Regions from separate parts of the Butyricimonas paravirosa genome, predicted to be linked through region 3. Evidence: riboswitches for the same ligand, from Rfam matches in the RefSeq annotation. Region 3 holds a riboswitch; each other region holds the start of a gene.
The links. A riboswitch is a leader RNA that binds a small molecule or an ion and turns the genes downstream of it on or off. The one in region 3 is predicted to bind cobalamin.
Positions count from the first base shown of each region.

Region 1: linked by a shared signal. The riboswitch ahead of F1644_RS14425 (acyl-CoA carboxylase subunit beta) and the one ahead of F1644_RS15075 (ABC transporter substrate-binding protein) in region 3 are both predicted to bind cobalamin.
Region 2: linked by a shared signal. The riboswitch ahead of F1644_RS14330 (PKD-like domain-containing protein) and the one ahead of F1644_RS15075 (ABC transporter substrate-binding protein) in region 3 are both predicted to bind cobalamin.
Region 4: linked by a shared signal. The riboswitch ahead of F1644_RS14395 (putative transporter) and the one ahead of F1644_RS15075 (ABC transporter substrate-binding protein) in region 3 are both predicted to bind cobalamin.

Region 1 covers NZ_CP043839.1:3,554,068-3,557,249, forward strand. The annotation lists gene F1644_RS14420 (GIN domain-containing protein) at 1-776, opposite strand, end outside; cobalamin riboswitch at 951-1,133, shown strand; gene F1644_RS14425 (acyl-CoA carboxylase subunit beta) at 1,253-2,794, shown strand; gene F1644_RS14430 (acetyl-CoA carboxylase biotin carboxylase subunit) at 2,811-3,182, shown strand, end outside.
Region 2 covers NZ_CP043839.1:3,520,403-3,523,584, reverse strand. The annotation lists gene F1644_RS14330 (PKD-like domain-containing protein) at 1-1,552, opposite strand, end outside; cobalamin riboswitch at 1,712-1,913, opposite strand; gene F1644_RS14325 (hypothetical protein) at 2,083-2,769, opposite strand; gene F1644_RS14320 (hypothetical protein) at 3,040-3,182, shown strand, end outside.
Region 3 covers NZ_CP043839.1:3,695,684-3,698,865, reverse strand. The annotation lists gene F1644_RS15080 (iron ABC transporter permease) at 1-558, opposite strand, end outside; gene F1644_RS15075 (ABC transporter substrate-binding protein) at 563-1,714, opposite strand; cobalamin riboswitch at 1,736-1,923, opposite strand; gene cobI (precorrin-2 C(20)-methyltransferase) at 2,141-2,842, shown strand; gene F1644_RS15065 (BamA/TamA family outer membrane protein) at 2,902-3,182, shown strand, end outside.
Region 4 covers NZ_CP043839.1:3,546,031-3,549,212, forward strand. The annotation lists gene F1644_RS14395 (putative transporter) at 1-1,589, opposite strand, end outside; cobalamin riboswitch at 1,689-1,892, opposite strand; cobalamin riboswitch at 2,064-2,262, shown strand; gene F1644_RS14400 (DUF5074 domain-containing protein) at 2,353-3,182, shown strand, end outside.

The DNA.
Region 1 (3,182 bases), 140 kb from region 3:
ATCTTGTTAATGTTCGAAGCTCCTGATGAGTGCAGGGAGAGGATGATCGGATCGCCGGAGTATGTAGCTTTTGCGGCACCGGAGGTGTGTAGACTGATTTTTTCTTTGACTTGAAAATGAGCTTTTGCAGCTCCCGATACTTCTGCTTTCAGTTCGTTTATCGGAAAGTCTTCCAAGTTTGCTTTTGAGGCTCCCGATACTTCCATTTTGCAGTGTATGGTGTTACCTTTAAGGGAGAGGTTTGATGCCCCGCTAATGTCGAAGGTTGATTCGGGACTGGTCATTTGTCCTTTGAGGTTTGAGGCACCACTTAGTTCTATGTCAAGTTTTTCTTTTGCTAGGAAGTCTCCACCTACAAGCATTTTGCTGGCTCCAGAGAGGTCCACCTTTAGCTTGGCTGTCGTGAAATCCCCGATTGTTTCCAATTTGCAGACTCCGGTTAACTCCACGTTGTCAAGGCTGGTAACGGTAACTTCTGCCGTGAAATGGTCGTCGTCATTATTTCTTTTATTTTTAGTGGTAATTTTTCCTTCGATATAGATTTGTAATTTTCCATCGGAATCCAGTTTCAGAACGAGTTGTTTTTCGAGTCGGGCCGGAATGTTTACGGTGACTCCGGTGGTGCTACCTTGTTTCGTTGTGATACTGAAGATTCCGTGAGCCTCGATTCCGGTGATTTTTTGTCCCTGGAATCGGGAAACGGTGATTTGCTCTTGTGCGAAAGCTCCGACTATCGAGAGGCAGAGAACGAAAATGACAAACGATATTTTTTTCATAATAATCTGTTTTTATGATGGGACGCTTAAAGGTAATGAAAAGTTACAGGTATGGGTGTTATTTTCTAAAAAAAAGGGAGAATGAGGAGAAGCATGGAAAGAACTTTTCTGATGATAAATTGAATCAAATCAATTATATTTTATACATTTGTTCCCATTAAAGTTCTTTACAACACGTAATCAGACTGCTCAGGTGCCTCGTTTTGACGAGGAGAATAGGGAACCGTGTGAGAATCACGGACTGTCGCGCAACTGTAATCACCAGAAGGGTTTTGCCACTAATGTCCACTGTCCAGGGGATGGGAAGGACGGCAAAATGGTGAAAGTCAGGATACCTGCCTTTGCGGATTGACAATGCTTTCGCGGAATGAAGCTAAGGTCAGACTTATCAACCCGGTTGAGATACTTGGGGCGTATTTTTCTTATTTCTTTCCTTTATTTCGTGTGGAGCTAAATAGTGTATAAACTAATTTAGTATGAGAAAATCGTTTGAAAAATTTCTGGAAAGACAAGATGCCTTAGCCCGGCAATACGGTAAGGAGTATGAGGACAAACAACACAACCGGGGAAAACTTACCGCTCGGGAACGGATTACATTTCTTTTCGATGAGGGGACATTTGAAGAGGTGGATGCTTACTCACCTTCTGCGGCGACTTCTTTTGGTAAAGCAGTACGTTCATACGGGGATGGGGTGATTGCCGGATTCGGCACGGTGAACGGGCGTCAGGTTTTTGCTTATTCGCAAGATTTTAACGTGCAGGGTGGTTCGTTGGGTTCCGTGCATGCGGCCAAGATTATAAAAGTACAGGATATGGCTCTGAAAACGGGATCGCCTGTCGTGGGATTGATTGATTCGGGAGGAGCCCGGATTCAAGAGGGGGTGGCTAGTTTGGCCGGGTATGCGGGAATATTCCGACGGAATGTACTCTCTTCCGGGGTAATCCCTCAGATTTCAGTTATTATGGGGCCGGCTGCCGGAGGGGCTGTTTATTCTCCAGCCTTGACTGATTTTATTTTTATGACGGCAGCAACCAGTTATATGTTCGTGACCGGACCTAACGTGGTGAAACAGGTACTGAATGAAACAATATCTCCCGAAGAACTTGGAGGTGCATCTGTACATGCCGTGAAATCAGGTGTGGCGGATTTTGTTTTTAATGATGATGAAAATACGTTATTGGGGGTAAAGATGTTATTATCTTACCTGCCTTCCAATAATATCGAGAACGCTCCTTTTCTGGTGACGGATGATCCGGTTGACCGGATAGAAGAGAATTTGCGGGATATTGTTCCTGAAGATCCGGATAAGCCTTATGATGTAAGGGATGTTATCCGTTTGATTACAGATAAAGGAAAATTTTTGGAGATTGCGGAGAGTTACGCTCCCAATATCATTATTGGGTTGGCCCGATTCGGGGGATTCGTGACCGGGATTATTGCGAATCAACCCAAAGTTATGGCGGGTACTTTGGATATGAATTCATCGGTGAAAGCTGCTCGTTTTATTAATTTCTGTGATAGTTTTAATATTCCGGTTGTTACTTTGGAGGACGTACCCGGTTTCCTTCCGGGGGCCGATCAGGAACATGCCGGAATTATCCGGCACGGAGCCAAGCTCCTATATGCTTACACGCGGGCGACGGTTCCCAAGATTACCGTGGTCTTGCGTAAATCATACGGGGGTGCTTATATCGTGATGAACAGTAAGGGAATTGGCGGAGATTATAATTTTGCATGGCCGACAGCCGAGATTGCCGTTATGGGACCGGAAGGGGCTATTGCTATTCTTTATCATAAGGAACTTGCCGCTGCTGATGATCCGGTAGCTTTGAAAAAAGATTTGTTGGCGCAGTATAGGGATGAGGTGGCTAATCCTTATATCGCTAACGAGAAGGGATTTATTGATGAGGTGATAGACCCGGCGGTTACCCGACAAAAGGTTATACGAGTTTTGAAATCTCTGGAAAAGAAATCAGTAAGTCTACCACGACGCAAACATGGAAATATTCCTCTTTAAACGTAAAATGTAAAGTATGATAAAATCAGTTTTAATAGCAAACCGGGGAGAGATTGCCATCCGGATTGCACGTACTGCCAGACGCATGGGAATCGTGACGTACGCCATTCGTACCCGGAAGGAGCCGGAGGCCGTGTATTTATCGTCTGTTGATATTGTTCTTGACTTCCCGGAAACGGATGGGAATGTGCCTGAATTTTTGGATATTGATCGTTTGATTTATTTGGCCCGGGAACATGAGATCGAGTCTCTTCATCCGGGATATGGTTATTTGTCAGAGAATGCGGAATTGGCGGAACGGTGTCGAGAGAACGGGATTATTTTTATTGGTCCCTCGCCGGAGGTGATTCGTCTGATGAGTGATAAGGTGGCGGCAAAGGAGATTGCA
Region 2 (3,182 bases), 180 kb from region 3:
CAACCGGATCGTTAATATTATCCACGTATCCCCAGTCAAATCCCCAGTTCGTTTCAATTCCTTCCGTCAAGAACTGATTACCGAGACAAGTTCCCGTCAAAATATAATACTCCTCTTCCATAAACCAAGGGAAGTAGCCCGAGTTCGGATGATAAGCGTTCCTTCTCAAGAAAGATAGATTCCCGTCATTATCTATGGACAACACATCCTGCTTGGTTGCCGTCGGGCGATAGTATTTTAACGCATACCGTTGCGTGATTCCCGGCTTACCCGTCTCGCTACCTTTCAACTCGTACCAAGTATCATTAGGCACCCCGTCACCATTCTCGTCCTGGCTCACCCACACGACACCACACTCACACCAGTACTTGCCTAAAGGATTACCCGTCATATCAAAATCAGGTTCCCCGTCACCACCATTCTCCACGCTATGGTCAAATTTCAAAATAAAATATCCTCCCCACGCACCCAAAGATGCAAGATACCCCCCTTCACCTCCTCCGTTGTCTAACGTTTTCTGTATTGTCATCCGGGCATCTTCCGCCGTCTTACCTTCCGGGAAATTAATAAATTGCCCGGGTGCGGGAATAAATTCATAACAATAATTGGAAATATAGCTACTCTTTGGAGTCACATCCCGAAAATACGTTCCCTCTTTCGGGGTACATTCCACGTAAACTTTCGCGGAAGCCGTCTTGCCGTTATCTGTCGCTGTCACATCGATTTCGTACGTTTTCCCCTCCACGGAAGGCTTAAAATCAAAACAAACGGAAGTTTGCCCGCTCTGTACCGCCCCGTCAACTTTCCACTCGTAAATAGCCTGATCACTAATAGCAAATTTTATAGGAGCCAACACCACATTTTTACCGATCGGACAAGTCATCGTGATCGCCTTGTCTAACATGGAAGGCAACACGTAGCGAGCGTTGTCGAAAAACAAAAGTGGTTTCTCCTCGGGAATAACTGACACGTTGATATTCTTCACATCAACTCCATCCGCATTCGTCACCTTCAAGGCAAGAGTGTACACGTTTATATCCTCCTCTTCAAACGACATGATCGAATCATGCGACACGACCTGCCCTCCATAACTCCACTCAAACGTGGTTGTCTCATCCGTGTACTCCGTTTCCGCGGCAAACTCTTTCTTGATCCCGCAATAAGCCACCGCGGCTGATTCCAGCTTAATTTGCGGGGCTAAACGATCAACGACCGTCACCTTCACCTGTTTTTCCACACTACCATTGTCTGCATCCAAGCGAAAATTCACGAAACTCTCACCCAAAATCTCCCCCTTGAAATAATACACCGTATCGTCCGCCACGATTTTTCCCTCCCGTTTCCAGGTATATACTGGATTCACGGCATCTTTCACACGAGCGCAAAGAGCGACCTCTTTCCCGATTCTCACGTTATACTCTCCCGTTTCAGAATTGAACGTGAAATCAGGACTACCCGCATCGATCTTTTCGTCATCATCATCGCAAGCCGCAAAACTCGCGACAAAAAGCATCAGCAATAACGCAAACTTCAATTGAACATCTTTTTTCATAATCATATATTTAAACAATTTTCCAATATTGCTATTCCCGCTTCAAGCTGTAGCTAAAAACGACAAAACCGCTGTATCCAAAACAGATACAGTCAGTACTCGCCTATCATTAACAATAGTGAATATAATTACCTCATCCAAGCTCTAGTCCCAGAAAGCTTTAGATTCGTGACTTTGGCAGGTCTTCTGACTTGCTCCGTCCTTGAACGCCCTTCCCATTTCGTGTCGAAACAGTGGATGTGAGTCGTGTTCACGGACTTTGGCGGAGCTTACAGCAGCGGGTCTGTTCAGGATTCGCACCTGATTCCCTTTTCACCACACGCCTGAAACAGGGTGTGACACCAAAATCGTCGCAAAAATATATAAAAAACAAATATTATTCGGATTTTAAAGTTATAATTCTAGATTTTTACAAAATTTATCATTCATAGAGACCTAACATGACTGTGAATGATTATAACACAACCCGTTATGACTTATCGTTTTCATAAAACGAAATTCCACCATATTTCGTATCTCCTATCGCTCATTTACGATTCAGCCTCCCACAGGCACACCGAATCGGAAACATCCTTCCCGTCGGCATTTTTAGCAAAGGCATAAATGACAAGGCCTCCCCCGGCTATTTTTTCTGAAAAGTTCACGCTTTTTTCTATCGTCTCTCCCCGAAGTCCCAACTCCTCGACACGACAAATATATTTTGTCTTACAAAGAAGCACGGCATAAATTTTATCATCCAGAAAGCAATCAACGGACTCGATTTCTTCCTTCTCGTGAGTGAAAAAGATTCTCCGATTTTCCATATCAACCTCGGCACGAATTTCTGGGATCACCAACGACCCCGCTGCCACGCGTAATTTCTCGTAGTTGATCACCCCGTTAAATTCCTTGACTGCCTTCTTACGGCTATTGAAAGGTTTTTCCGGATTTGCTTTCTCCACGGTCACCGCATCCATCACGTTCGCACTGGTAAATCCCCGAAAACCTTTCGGGTAACCGTTCCCTCCGGGAAATCCCAACTGGACGGCATTTCTCATCCATACTTTCCGTTCCGTTATCGCCCCGAAAGCCGCGGACTGTCGTTTTTGCGGTTCCTGGCTCGGTTTACGCGAGATGCTTGTCCCCCGGCAATAATTTTTCCCGTTTGGTCCCCCGTAAGTGATCACGTTACCGAACTTACCCCGAATCTTTCCAAGTGGATTTACAAATTCCGCCATATCCTGTTATTTTTATGTTCCTCGCCAGCAAAGATACACAAATAAACCAATGTAGTTACATTTTCAAGCTAAATAAATCAATTATTACATGTATTATTCATGAGATATAAGTGATCACTTTCATGTAAAGCGCTATTAGAACGCTATTAAATCCCTATTAAATCGCTATATATAATAGCGTTTTAAAAGAGTTTTATTTGCGTATTAAAAATATTCTATCTACTTTTGCTCATGAATTAATACACGAGTGATTATCAAATAATTATTATCATGGAAAACACATTATCTATTCCTGTAGCTCTTCTGGCACAAGGCTCTATCCGGATCGACGGGATAACCTATTACCGACACGGCAATAAAGTTCGGGCCTGCAAATCACGACGGAGTCCTAAAAAAACAAGAACCGAGGGGGA
Region 3 (3,182 bases):
CTTAATATCCTCTTCCACGCTAAAAAACTTCAACACCCCGATCACCGCGTTAGCGATATACCCGATCATAACCCCGATAATCAACAACGTCACGCTCCCCGCCACTTTCCGGGATGCCAGCACGATCAGCCCCATCACCGACAAGGCTCCCACGATAGCCGCAATCGACAGGGCAACCTCCCCGATAAAACCGAGACGACTTAATGCCACCCCACCCAGTTGACCGGAAAGCAACACCACGAAGGCCACGCCGAGACTTGCCCCCGAGCTGATACCCAACACGGACGGCCCCGCCAGCGGGTTGCGGAAAATCGTCTGCATCTGCAAACCGCTTATCGAAAGTCCCGCACCCGCCACCAAAGCGGTCAACGCTTGGGGAAGACGGGATTTCAATATAATATTCTGCCATGCCACCGGATCCCCCTCGCCTCCCGTCAAGATATTCCAAACCGAACGAAACGGGATGGCCACTGAACCCAGCAACAAGTTTAACAACAAGAACACGAGAATGGAAATCGTGATCGCGAAAACGAGTATCGTGTACTTACCTCTCTTCATCGGCTCACTTTTTTAAAATATCATAATACACCGGTTCATGATCGGGAAGGATTTCCGGGTGGAACACCCGTATCATATCCGCCAGCACGACTTCGGGCTCGGCAGGCATACTCTCGTAGAACGGTTTTTCCCGCATATTACAATAGACCACGTGTTTCTCCTTGAACGCCTTGAAGTCCGCGTAACGCTCATCCTGCGCTTTCAGGGCATCATAACAATACTCCCCGGCAAAGCTATTCGCTATCCGCCAGTAATCGGCACTCTCTGCCTGATTGTACACGGTCTCGAAATCAAGCGTCACACCACCGGAACGGGGATCATCCTTCAAGAAATAATCCGCCCCCGCATCATGGAACAATTGCGCCAAAAAGCTCTTTCCTCCCACGGCATACCAAACACCCCCACGTAACTCCCCGCTAAATACCACCGGACGCCTTTTCACCTCCCCCACCATCGCCTTCAAAGAATTATAACGTTGCTCGATACGGTCGAACTCCCGGTTTGCCACATCCTCCATGCCCAGTAACAGACCGACAAACTTGATCCACTCGGCCTGACCGAGAGGCGTCATCTCCTTGTAACCGAGATGAGGCACCAGCGGGATTCCAATATCTTTCACGGCATCATATCCCCCGCGCTTGAACGGGGAAATCAACATCAGGTCGGGATTAATACTCATGATCACCTCGTTATCGAAATTTCCCTCAATGCCGATACGACGGGTTAGCCCCTCGTCCACCTGCCGTTGCATATCCTTGTTAAACAGGAAACGAGTACTCGTGATTCCCACCACCCGATCCATCGCCCCCAACTTGATGAAATTGGAGAGCTGCAACGAGGTCATGCAAATGGCACTCCGCACGGGCAACGCCACCACCGGTAAATCTTTCGGGGTCTGCACCGTCGATCCACGCGGAACCAAAGCGTACTGGTAATGAGTATGACTACTCTCCTGCGGGTCCTTGATGTTCAGTACCACGTACCCCTCACGTTCCTCCAACCAAAAACCTTTAGCATACTTAATATGAATCCGGGAAACCGTATCGACCTTCCCTTTCACGGTCTGTTCTCCCGACGACTGTTTGCGTGAAGTCGACTTGCAACAAAAGAGAACACTACAAAAGCATAAAAGATAAAAAAAACGCACTACATTCATTTCTTTTCCTCCGAAAGTATTAATTAATCACGCCTCCTGGCAGGTTTTCTGGCTTGTCATCTTTTCCCCTTCCCGGTATCACCAGTGGCCTAACGAAAAGATCCGCCCTCTCGGACGGGCAATGACTTTACAGCTGCGGGGACAGCCCCGGAATTTCACCGGATTCCCTTTTCTTCCAACATGAAAGCACCAAGACGCCTGCAAATATATAAATATTATTTTGAGGCTATTCCTTTTTTAGCGACTTTTGCAACGAAGAAAAAGAGTTCATAAGGTTTGTAAGGTTCATAAAGCTTATAAAGTAACGGGGTGTCCTTCGGACGAAGCCTGTCGGCAACTTCCGTTGCCGTGAACTAAGCACCTCACAAGGGACCATAAATCTTATAAACTTTATGAACCTTATAAACTTTACAAACTAATTTAGACATGAAAGGAAAAATCGTGGGAGTATCGTTGGGACCGGGAGAACCGGAATTGATCACGTTGAAGGCATTAAAAGCCTTACAGGGGGCGGACATTATCTATTGTCCCGGCACACAGACCAAATCCCGTTCCCGGGACATCCTGCAAGCCCTGCCCGTGAACATGGAACGAGTACGACTTTTCCACGTACCCATGTCCAAGGATCGCACGTTTGCCAATCAAGCCTATGATGCCCTTTGTACGGAAATAGCATCCCTTGTCGCCACGGGTAAAAACGTTGCCATCACGGCGGAAGGGGATTCCGGTTTCTACTCTTCCGTGAATTATATGTTCGACAAACTCGCTTCTATGAACCTTCCCGTGACCACCGTGGCCGGTGTCCCTGCTTTTATTGCGGCAGGAGCCATCTCGGGCCTTCACATCGTGAAACAAGAAGAAAAACTCGTCGTTCTACCGGGAACAACCACCGCCGAAGAACTGGACGCCCTTCTTTCCAACGGTCATGTCGTGGTGATCATGAAACTCTCGCAATGCACGGAAGAAATACACCGTTTCATGCAAAAAAGTCCCTGCCACGAGTACCACTATTACGAAAATGTAGGCACGTCAGACGAGCTACACACGACTGCTTACAACGACATCACACGTAAAGACTTCCCCTATTTCTCGTTAATGATTATTCGTCCTTGCAAACAATTGGCATAGATATTGCGTACAAGAAGACGCAAGATGAATGATTATAAACATTTTTACAGGTTAATTATATGATTCAACGAATAACATGTGCATTGTCGTTATGCCTTTTATTGTTTATCCCGTTCCATGACATCATGGCGGGGGAACTCGTGACAAGAGATTCGCTGAACAATACAACTGACACGTTGAAGAATGGATTCTTTCACCGTTTCTATCGTTATTTCGAGCAATCGAACAAGGTGAAAGAAGAAAAGAAATTCGACTTCTCCATCATCGGGGGACCGCACTTTTCGAGCGACACGAAACTGGGGCTCGGCGTGGTCGCATCCGGACTATTCCGTATTGACCG
Region 4 (3,182 bases), 150 kb from region 3:
CATGAGGTTTGTTCGTTGGAATAGGCGAGGGCGGGAGGGTTGGTGTTGGCTCCCGATAGAATACCGATCAGCGTGTAGTAATTTAGCTTGCAACCGTAGCGTCCAATCAGTCCTGTCACGAGTAATGGGAAGATGGTGATGATAGCCCCGTAGCCGATCCAAACGTAGCCACCCTCGTTCACGATGGTTTCGATGAATCCTTTTCCGGCTCCCAGTCCCACGCAGGCAAGGAAGAGAGCAATGCCGATTTCCCGGACCATCAGGTTCGCGCTCATGGTGGTGTAGGTGATTAATTTATAGTGCGGGCCGAAACGACTGATGAGGATGGACACGATGAGTGGGCCGCCTGCTAGCCCCAGTTTTAGCGGTTGTGGGATGCCGGGGAGCATGAAAGGAATACTTCCTAGCACGCATCCCAAGGCGATACCAATGAATATGGGGATGAGGTTGGGATGATTCAGACGTTTCAACGAGTTGCCGAGTACTTTTTCTGCGTGACTTACCGCCAGTTCACTTCCGACTACCGTGACACGGTCACCCATTTGCAGTTGCAGGTTCGGGGCCGCCACGAGATCCACGCCAGAACGATTTATCCGGGTAATACTAGCTCCGAAGTTCCGGCGGATTCGGAGTTGCGATAACGTTTTCCCGTTTAATTCGGGTTTTGTGATGAGGATACGACGGGAGACGAGGTTCGTGTCTTCGTTTTCCCACTTCATGTCGATTTGTTTACCAAAAAACACAGTGATGGCTTCTATATCTTTCGGGTTGGAGATCACGAGTATTTGATCCCCGATGTGAAGTATGGTTTCCGAGTTAACTAGTTCCTGTTTTTCACCTTGATGGCGTATACGAGAGATGACGAATTTGCGGTTTACAAGAGGCTGGATGTCCTTGATAGCTTTGTTGTCGATTGCCTTATTGACGATTTCCAGTGAGACGGGACGTACGGTTAATTCTTGTAAATGTCCCAGTCCTTTTTCCGCTTCAGTTTCTTCCGTGGTCGTGTTGATTTTCAGGATATATTTCAAACTCTGTAGTGCCAGAATTGTACCGATTACCCCTAACGGGTAAGCCACGGCGTAGCCCATCGCAATTTCCGGGGCATCAATGCCGTTCAGGTCACTGTTAGCCTGCTGTGCGGCTCCTAGGCCGGGAGTGTTGGTGACAGCCCCGGAAAGGATGCCCACCATAGTCGTGATGGGGGTGTCTGTCACGAGGTAGAGGACAATAGCAACCACAACGCTCAGTGAAACGGAAGTTATGGCCAGCATGTTCAGCGTGAATCCGCCTTTTTTGAACGCAGAGAAAAAGCCGGGACCTACTTGAAGACCGATGGAATAAACGAATAGGATTAGCCCGAATTCTTTCAGGAAATGAAGTAGATGCTCGTTCAGGCTTAAATTGAAATGCCCGAAAACGATTCCAACGAAAAGAATCCACGTGACGCCAAGTGAGATTCCGGCAATTTTTATCTTGCCCAGCATGATGCCGAAAGCGATTACTAACGATAAGATAAGCACGGAGTGCGCAACTCCACCGCCCCAGAGATCGGGGCTTCCCTCGAAAAGATCTTTTAATAGTTCCATAAATAAATTGGCAGCGTTGGATTACGAAAGCAATACACCTGCACTAAATTATAATTGTATGTTTGTTTTTCGTACTGTTTCTCTAATCCCTCGAGTAAAAACAGCCTTTAATGAATGGCAGGTCTTCTGACTGGCTCCCGTCCCGATTCCTTCCCGATTTCTTATAAATCAGTGGAAAAAGTATGTACCAAGACGTTGAATGGAGTTTTACAGCAGCGAGGACTGTCCGGGATTCTCACCCGATTCCCTTTTCATCCGGTTTGATGTTTCGATCATCCGGAACCAATTCGGTGCAAAGGTAATGGATTTATTGAAAATTTTGTTTCATTTTCTCAATATTTCGAATGACTTACCTATAAATCATGATGTCTGTGTAGATATTTAGTTCATGTGTTGTTCGTTTGTGAATAATAAATATTGTGAATAATCCGTATGATAGTTTCTTTATCAAAATAATATTCGTTTTTTTCTATATTTTCGCGACGATTTTGGTATTACATTCTGTTTCAGATATGTGATAAAAGGGAATCAGGTGTGAATCCTGAACAGACCCGCTGCTGTGTACCTCATTAAAGTCCGAGGACAATGACTCTCTCCACTGTTTCAATTTGAAATGGGAAGGACGTCCTAGGATGGGGTAAGTCAGAAGACCTGCCAATCAATCATATTGTTTAACGTTCAAGGGAAGGAAGAACGTGGACACCGATAGTTTAATAATTGTCGACTGGATACGCCAAATCTTTTTTTGATTAAAAGGGGATTTATGTTTGCGAAGAGGTTATTTTATATTGTTACTATTATATGGATAGGTATAGCGTTTACATCGTGTGATAAGCCGGGAGTACCTTATCCTGGAGGAATAATAGGAGGTGGGGATATTGAAGCTCTTGTATTGAATGAGGGAAAACTTAACACGAATACCGGAACGATTTCGGTGATTTATAAGGACGGTCGTGTTGTGGCAGATGTTTTTCAAGATGTAAATCACCGTCCTATGGGAGACGTGGCGCAATCTATCACGTTGGTAAATGGGAAGTATTTCGTGGCGATGAATAATTCAAAAAAGATAGAGATTGTTGATCCGGTAACTTTTAAATCCGTGGGAACAATTCTTTACACGCAGGCGGGGTATCCTCGGCAAGTGGTGCCAATTTCTTCCACGGAGGCAATTGTGTCCGATCTTGACCGACAATTAGTACGTATCCGGACGGTTGAACCTTACGGGAAACCATTGGAATATATTTCTATCCCTCGGGCCGTAGAGTATCTGACTGTGGTGGAAAATAAAGTGTTTGGAATAACTCAGGGTGGTTTATATGTATTTGATGCTGATAATATAAAGAAGGAACAAGCTCGAGTTGTTAAGGATGTATATAATGAGGAGGATACGAAAACTTGTCAGTTACTTGTGGATAAGGAGGGGATGATTTGGGGATTGATGAACGAGCAGGAAGGTGGACAGGTAACAGGTGTTACGTTGAAATGTGTGGATCCCAAGCGGGAGAAGGTGGTGAAATCGTACACGTTATCTTTCGGGGATTCGAATTCACAGACTCCAGGCGAGATTATCGGTTATATTAATTATAACCGTAC